Regions from separate parts of the Bradyrhizobium sp. 604_D8_N2_3 genome, predicted to be linked through region 2. Evidence: predicted binding sites of a transcription regulator. Region 2 holds the regulator's gene; the other holds the start of a gene.

Region 1 (3,408 bases), 4.7 Mb from region 2:
GCGTCGAGGACCCGTCCGGCAACAATTGCCAGCTCTGCTCATTGTCCTTCAGATTCGCGACCATGATCTGTTCGAGAACCTGCTGATGCACCGTGGGATTTTGCAGCGGACACAGCACCTCGACGCGGCGGTCGAGGTTGCGTGGCATCATGTCGGCCGAGGAGATATACACAGCCGCTTTCGCGCTCGGCAGGCCCTGGCCCATGCCGAAACAGTAGATTCGGCCGTGTTCCAGGAAGCGCCCGATGATCGACTTGACGCGGATGTTCTCCGACAGGCCTGGAATGCCGGGTCTGAGGCAGCAGATGCCGCGCACGACGAGCTCGACCTGGACGCCGGCTTGCGAGGCCTCGTAGAGCGCGTCGATGATGTCGGGGTCGACCAGCGCATTCATCTTCATCCAGACCGCGCCGGGTCGGCCATGCCGCGCATGCGCGGTCTCGCCCTGGATGTGCTCGATGATGCGCTTGCGCAACGTCAGCGGCGACACCGCCATCTTTTCCAGATCGCTCGGCGCGGCATAACCGGTGATGAAGTTGAACACGCGCGCCGCGTCGCGGCCGATGGTCGGATCCGAGGTGAAGTAGGAGAGGTCGGTGTAGATACGTGCGGTGACGGGGTGATAATTGCCGGTGCCGGTGTGGACGTAAGTGGTGAGGCCGCCGCCCTCGCGGCGCACCACCATCGAGAGCTTCGCGTGCGTCTTCAGTTCGAGGAAGCCGTAGACGACCTGCACGCCGGCACGTTCGAGGTCGCGCGCCCAGCGGATGTTGGCCTCCTCGTCGAAGCGCGCCTTCAATTCGATCAGCGCGGTGACGGACTTGCCGGCTTCGGCGGCTTCCGCCAGCGTGCGCACGATCGGCGAATTGTTGGAGGTGCGGTAGAGCGTCTGCTTGATCGCGACGACATCGGGATCGCGGGCGGCCTGCTGCAGGAACTGCACCACCACGTCGAAGGATTCGTAGGGATGATGGACGACGAGGTCCTTCTGCCGGATCGCGGCAAAGATGTCGCCGCCATGCTCGCGCACGCGCTCGGGATGGCGCGGTACGTAAGGGGTGAATTCGAGATCGGGCCGGTCGAGGCGGGTGAGCTGCGAGAGCTCGTTCATGGCGAGCACGCCGTCGACCAGGAAGACCTCGTCGTCGGCGGCCGACAGCGCATGCTGCACGAAGCTGCGCAGCTCCTCCGGCATCTTGCCGTCGATCTCGAGCCGGATCACCGACCCGCGGCGGCGGCGCTTCAGAGCGGTCTCGAACAGGCGGACGAGGTCTTCGGCCTCTTCCTCGATTTCGAGCTCGGAGTCGCGGATGATGCGGAAGGCGCCCTGGCCGTGGAGATTGTAGCCGGGGAACAGGCGGTTGATGAACAGCCCGGTCGCCTGCTCGAGCGAGATCAGCCGCACGACCTTGCCCTCGGCCGGCAACCGGATGAAGCGGTCGATCTTGCCGGGCATACGAATCAGCGCGTTCATCTGCTTGCCGTCGGCGGCGCGCGTCAGCTGGAGCGCGATGGTGAAGCCGAGGCTCGGAATGAACGGGAAGGGGTGAGCCGGGTCGATCGCGAGCGGGGTCAACAGCGGAAACACGTTGTTGAGGAAGTAGTCCTCGATCCAGGTCCGTTCCGCCTTGGTGACGTCCTTGCCGTCGACCAGCACGATGCCGACGTCGGCCAGCGTGCCGCGCAGGTCGCGCCAGATCGCCTGCTGGTCGGAGGCAAGCTGCGAGACGGTGCGGTTGATCAGCGCGAGCTGCTCGGACGGCGTCAGGCCGTCGGGGCTGCGCTCGGCGATGCCCTCGCGGATCTGGGCCTTGATGCCAGCGACGCGGACCATGAAGAATTCGTCGAGGTTATTCGCTGAAATCGACAGGAATCGCACCCGCTCCAGCATGGGGTGGCTGGGATTGACCGCTTCCTCGAGGACGCGGCGGTTGAAATGCAGCCAGGAGAGCTCGCGATTGATGAAGCGCTCGGGACTTGAGGCAATCGCCGGCAGGCCCTCGGTCTCCGGGGCTTTTTCTTTAATTTCAACAGCTTGCGCAGAGTCCATCAGAAGTCGATCCATCCAGTTCGCCTCAATTTGCGACTTATGCGCAAAACCGGCGGGAGCATGTGTTAGTCCGATGACGTTTCGATGACATTGATGTTCCGCCGCTGCGCCGCGTCAAGCGGCCTTGGAGCCAGGGTAGAGGGGTCAGGCGTCCCGAAGCAGCTCGGCCGCCAGGGCCCGCGTGACGGGGCGACCGAGGCGCAGGGCCTCGCTGTCGAGCAGCTCAACGGCCTCCCGTGCGGCCGCCGAGGACCGCTCCAGGCGGGTGGCGAGGTAGCTGACCACGCTCTCATCCACGGTGAGCTGGCGGTCGGCGCAGAACTTGACGATCAGGCCGCGGAAAAGCTGGTCGTCGGGCGGCAGCAGCGAGATGACAGGCACCGCGCGCAGCCGCGAGCGCAGGTCGCGCAGCTCGATCTCGATCGACGCCGGTACCTCGCGGCCGGTGAAGAGCAGGTAGGCCCCATCCTCGCGGGCGAGGTTCATCAGATGAAACAGGGCCCGCTCGTCGAACTCTTTTGCCTTGAGATCCTCGACCACCAGCGCGCCGGTGGCGAGCGCGCCCGGGACGTTTTCGGCGGTCAGCCCATTGGCTGTGGTCGAGCGGGCGCCGGAAGCCTCGGCCCAGATCGCGGCGAGATGGCTCTTGCCGCTTCCTTCCGGGCCGGCCAGCCACATGATCCGGTTCGGCCATTCAGGCCAGGCATCGATGAGGGCAAGACCGGCTTCGTTGGCGGGGCCTTCGAGAAAATTGTCCCGGCTGAGGCTCTCCGCGTGCGGAAGCGAGAATGCCAATTGTCGGGGATGAACGCGGCCTGCCACGCTTGCTGTGCTCCGTGCCGGCGCGCCGGCTTCGTTTGAAGAGATTCGACGTCATCGAGCGGGAGTTGGCCTTTTGCGGGGCCGCATCCCGGTTCATTTGGCCTCGATCGTGCTACTTGGCTTCGATCGTACTCATGTGCCGCAGCCACTCGACGAGATAGAGCGACACGGACGAGAGCGTGAAGATCGTGACGAGGCCCATCAGGATCATATCATAGGGCGCCGGCTTGAAGCCGAAAGCGAGGGAGGCCAGCACCAGCGCCGCGTAGGCCACCTGGGCGGCGGTGTTGAGCTTCGACACCTTCGACGGCTTCATCTCGACCGGCTTGTCGAACAGCCAGGACACGATCACGGCGGCGACGATCATGATGTCGCGCGACACCACCAGGATCACGATCCAGCGCGGGATGTCGCCCCAGATCCCCAGCGCCAGATAGATCGAGACCAGCAGCGCCTTGTCCGCGAGCGGATCGAGCAGGGCGCCGAGCTCGCTCGTCATGTTGAAGCGCTTGGCGAGGAAGCCGTCGACCGCGTCG
Region 2 (3,408 bases):
GGAGAAGTGATGATGGCGGACGAGCTTGATCACACCTTCCAGCGCTTCGGCGCCGGAATTGCAGAAGAACACGAAGTCCGCGAAGCTTTCGTTGCACAGACGCGCGGCGAGCTTCTCGCCGTCCGGGCTCTGGAACAGGTTCGACATGTGCCAGAGTTTGGTGGCCTGCTCTTGCAACGCTTTGACCAACGCAGGGTGAGCATGGCCGAGCGCATTCACCGCCACGCCCGAGGTGAAATCGAGATAGCGATCGCCATTGGTCGCAATCAGCCAGCAGCCTTCACCGCGCTCGAAACCGAGGTCGGACCTGGCGAAAACGGGGAGCAAATGCGGCGCTGCGCTGTTAGTCATGACGATCACTTGAATGTTGCGGACGGCGTGAGCGTGCATTGCGCAACGCACCATTGACCGGCCCGGAAAACGAAACGTGCCGCCTTTTAAGGGCGGCACGCGAGACTATCTTATGCCTGGTGAAACCGGTGTCAATGCCGCCCGGAAAGCCTCGCGAAACGCAGAATCCGTAGTCTTGCGGTGGCGATTTTGCGTATTTCCGCCACGGAACATGTGGAAGCGAGTCGGCGGACTCTTGCGCGTGAGTCACGCCATATTGTAGCGTTTGGCTTGTCAGATACGACATCTCGTGCAGCAGTTCTGATCCTCTAAGTCCTCATGTACCGGCGTAAGCGTTCGGGCGCATCTGGTGCGCCCGGCGAGCCTTAAGGGATTCTGGCGGCACGGGTTTTTCGAAGCTTAGGCATTCGCCGTGCGGCCGCCAGGATGGCAGGCGCCGGCGAAGGAAAGGGTGCAATGACCGTTTTGACCTGGTCGGATGATCGCGTCGAGCAGCTGAAAAAGCTCTGGGAGGCCGGGCTTTCGGCCAGCCAGATCGCCGCTGAACTCGGCAATGTGACCCGCAATGCCGTAATCGGCAAAGTGCACCGGCTCGGCCTGTCGGGCCGCGCCAAGAGCCCTTCATCGGCAGCGCCGCGGCCGCGCAAGGCACGCCCCGCCCAGCACATGATGCGGGTGACCCGCCCGATCGCGCGCGGCAACACCGCGCTGGCGCAAGCCTTCGAAGTCGAGGTCGAGGCCGAACCGGTCACCTACGACAACGTCGTGCCGATGAGCCAGCGGCTGTCGCTGCTGGAGCTGAACGAGGCCACCTGCCACTGGCCGGTCGGCGATCCCTCGAGCCCGGATTTCTTCTTCTGCGGCGGCAAGGCGCTCTCCGGCCTGCCCTACTGCGCCCAGCACTCGCGCGTGGCGTATCAGCCCGCGGCCGATCGCCGGCGCGCGCCGGCGAAGCCGGGTCCGCGCTGAGGTATCGGATTAGCTGACTACGAAGACGGCGCCGTCACGCGATGACGGCTCAACTCACTCGGTGTCGTCCCTGCGAACGCAGGGACCCATAATCCCGGCGCGTAGTTATTGCGCGGGATGATCACTCCGAGTCTTCGCCAAACCACTCCCTGTGGTTATGGGTCCCTGCGTTCGCAGGGACGACATCGAGGATGCGGTGGCAGCCCGCTAAATCACGTCTGCCACAGCAACCCCTTACGCTTGCTCCGCCTTCGCAAAGCGATCGTCCAGTGCGTAGCCCGCGCCGCGGACGGTGCGGATCGGGTCCTGCTCGCGGCCGAGATTGAGCAGCTTGCGCAGGCGCCCGATATGGACGTCGACGGTGCGCTCGTCGATGTAGATGTCACGGCCCCAGACGCTGTCGAGCAGCTGCTCGCGCGAGAACACGCGGCCGGGATGCTCCAGGAAGAACTCCAGCAGGCGATATTCGGTCGGGCCGAGATCGATCGGCCGGCCCGAGCGCGCCACGCGACGCTTGTCGCGGTCGAGCTCGATGTCGCCATAGGCGAGCACGGTGGCGAGCCGCTCGGGGCTGGCGCGCCTGAGCAGGCCCTTCACGCGTGCCAGCAGCTCCGGGACCGAGAACGGCTTGACGATGTAGTCGTCGGCGCCGGTCGCAAGGCCCCGCACCCGCTCGCTCTCCTCGCCGCGCGCGGTGAGCATGATGATCGGGAGCTGCTTGGTCTCGGGCCGGGTGCGCAGCCGCCGGCACAGCTCGATGCCGGAGAGGCCCGGCAGCATCCAGTCGAGCACGATCAAATCGGGGATGTGCTCCTTGAGGCGGGTGTCGGCATCGTCGCCGCGCATCACCGTCTCGACGTCATAGCCGTCGCCTTCGAGGTTGTAGCGGAGAAGCTCGGTGAGAGCTTCCTCGTCCTCAACCACCATAATGCGTGCGCCCATGGTGTTCGTCGCTCCTTAAGTGTTCGGGACCGTCGTGGCGAAGGTCGTCATGTCGCCCTTCGGCCGCTTGTCGGTGATCGCCTGGCCCTCGATCATGTAGAACACGGTCTCGGCGATGTTGGTGGCGTGGTCACCGATGCGCTCGATGTTCTTGGCGCAGAACATCAGATGGATGCAGAACGAGATGTTGCGCGGATCCTCCATCATGTAGGTGAGGAGCTCGCGGAACAGCGAGGTGCAGATGGCGTCGACTTCCTCGTCGCCCTTCCACACCGCCATTGCCGCCGGCAGATCGTGCGCGGCATAGGCGTCCAGCACCGACTTGACCTGTTGCTGCACGAGGTCGGTCATGTGCTCCAGACCGCGGAACAGCTTGAGCGGATGGAAATCCGTCTCCAGCGCCGCGACGCGCTTGCCCATGTTCTTGGCGAGGTCGCCGATCCGCTCGAGATCGGTCGCGACGCGCATGGCGCCGACGATCTCGCGCAGATCCACCGCCATCGGCTGGCGGCGCGCGATGGTGAGAACGGCGCGCTCCTCGATCTTCTTCTGGAGCGCGTCGAGCTCGGCGTCGATGGTCACGACGCGCTGGCCGAGCGCGACGTCGCGGCGGATCAGCGCGTCGACGGAATCGACGATCATGCGCTCGGCGATGCCGCCCATCTCGGCGACCAGGCGCGTGAGTTCCTGGAGGTCGGTGTCGAAGGCCTTTGCGGTATGTTCAGAACCCATGTTCCGTCTCCTCAGCCGAACCGGCCGGTGATGTAATCCTGCGTGCGCCGGTCGGTCGGCGACGTGAAGATCTTGCTGGTGTCGTCGAACTCGATCAGCTCGCCGAGATACATGAAGGCGGTCTTGTCGGAGACGCGCGCCGCCTGCTGCATGTTGTGGGTGACGATCGCGATCGTGTAGTTCTCGGACAGCTCCTGGATCAGCTCCTCGACCTTGGCGGTCGAGATCGGGTCGAGCGCCGAGCAGGGCTCGTCGAACAAGATCACCTCGGGCCGCACCGCGACCGTGCGGGCGATGCAGAGGCGCTGCTGCTGGCCGCCGGAGAGCGACAGGCCGGAGGCGTTGAGCTTGTCCTTGACCTCGTTCCACAGCGCGCCGCCGCGCAGCGCCTTCTCGACGCGGTCGTCCATCTCG

Evidence for each region. Region 2 encodes PhoB, which activates phosphate uptake and scavenging genes when phosphate is short. Its sites were predicted from a motif close to TGTCATNNANCTGTCAT; they were not measured.
Region 1: the regulator PhoB is predicted to act here: its motif matches at 2,124-2,140, upstream of AB7245_RS20495 (RNA degradosome polyphosphate kinase).

Annotation. Positions count from the first base shown of each region.
Region 1 covers NZ_JBPWPM010000001.1:4,344,611-4,348,018, forward strand. The annotation lists gene AB7245_RS20495 (RNA degradosome polyphosphate kinase) at 1-2,050, opposite strand, end outside; gene AB7245_RS20500 (chromosomal replication initiator DnaA) at 2,195-2,872, opposite strand; gene AB7245_RS20505 (CDP-alcohol phosphatidyltransferase family protein) at 2,985-3,408, opposite strand, start outside.
Region 2 covers NZ_JBPWPM010000001.1:9,011,296-9,014,703, forward strand. The annotation lists gene AB7245_RS43345 (aspartate aminotransferase family protein) at 1-351, opposite strand, end outside; gene AB7245_RS43350 (GcrA family cell cycle regulator) at 808-1,320, shown strand; gene phoB (phosphate regulon transcriptional regulator PhoB) at 1,555-2,262, opposite strand; gene phoU (phosphate signaling complex protein PhoU) at 2,278-2,994, opposite strand; gene pstB (phosphate ABC transporter ATP-binding protein PstB) at 3,006-3,408, opposite strand, start outside.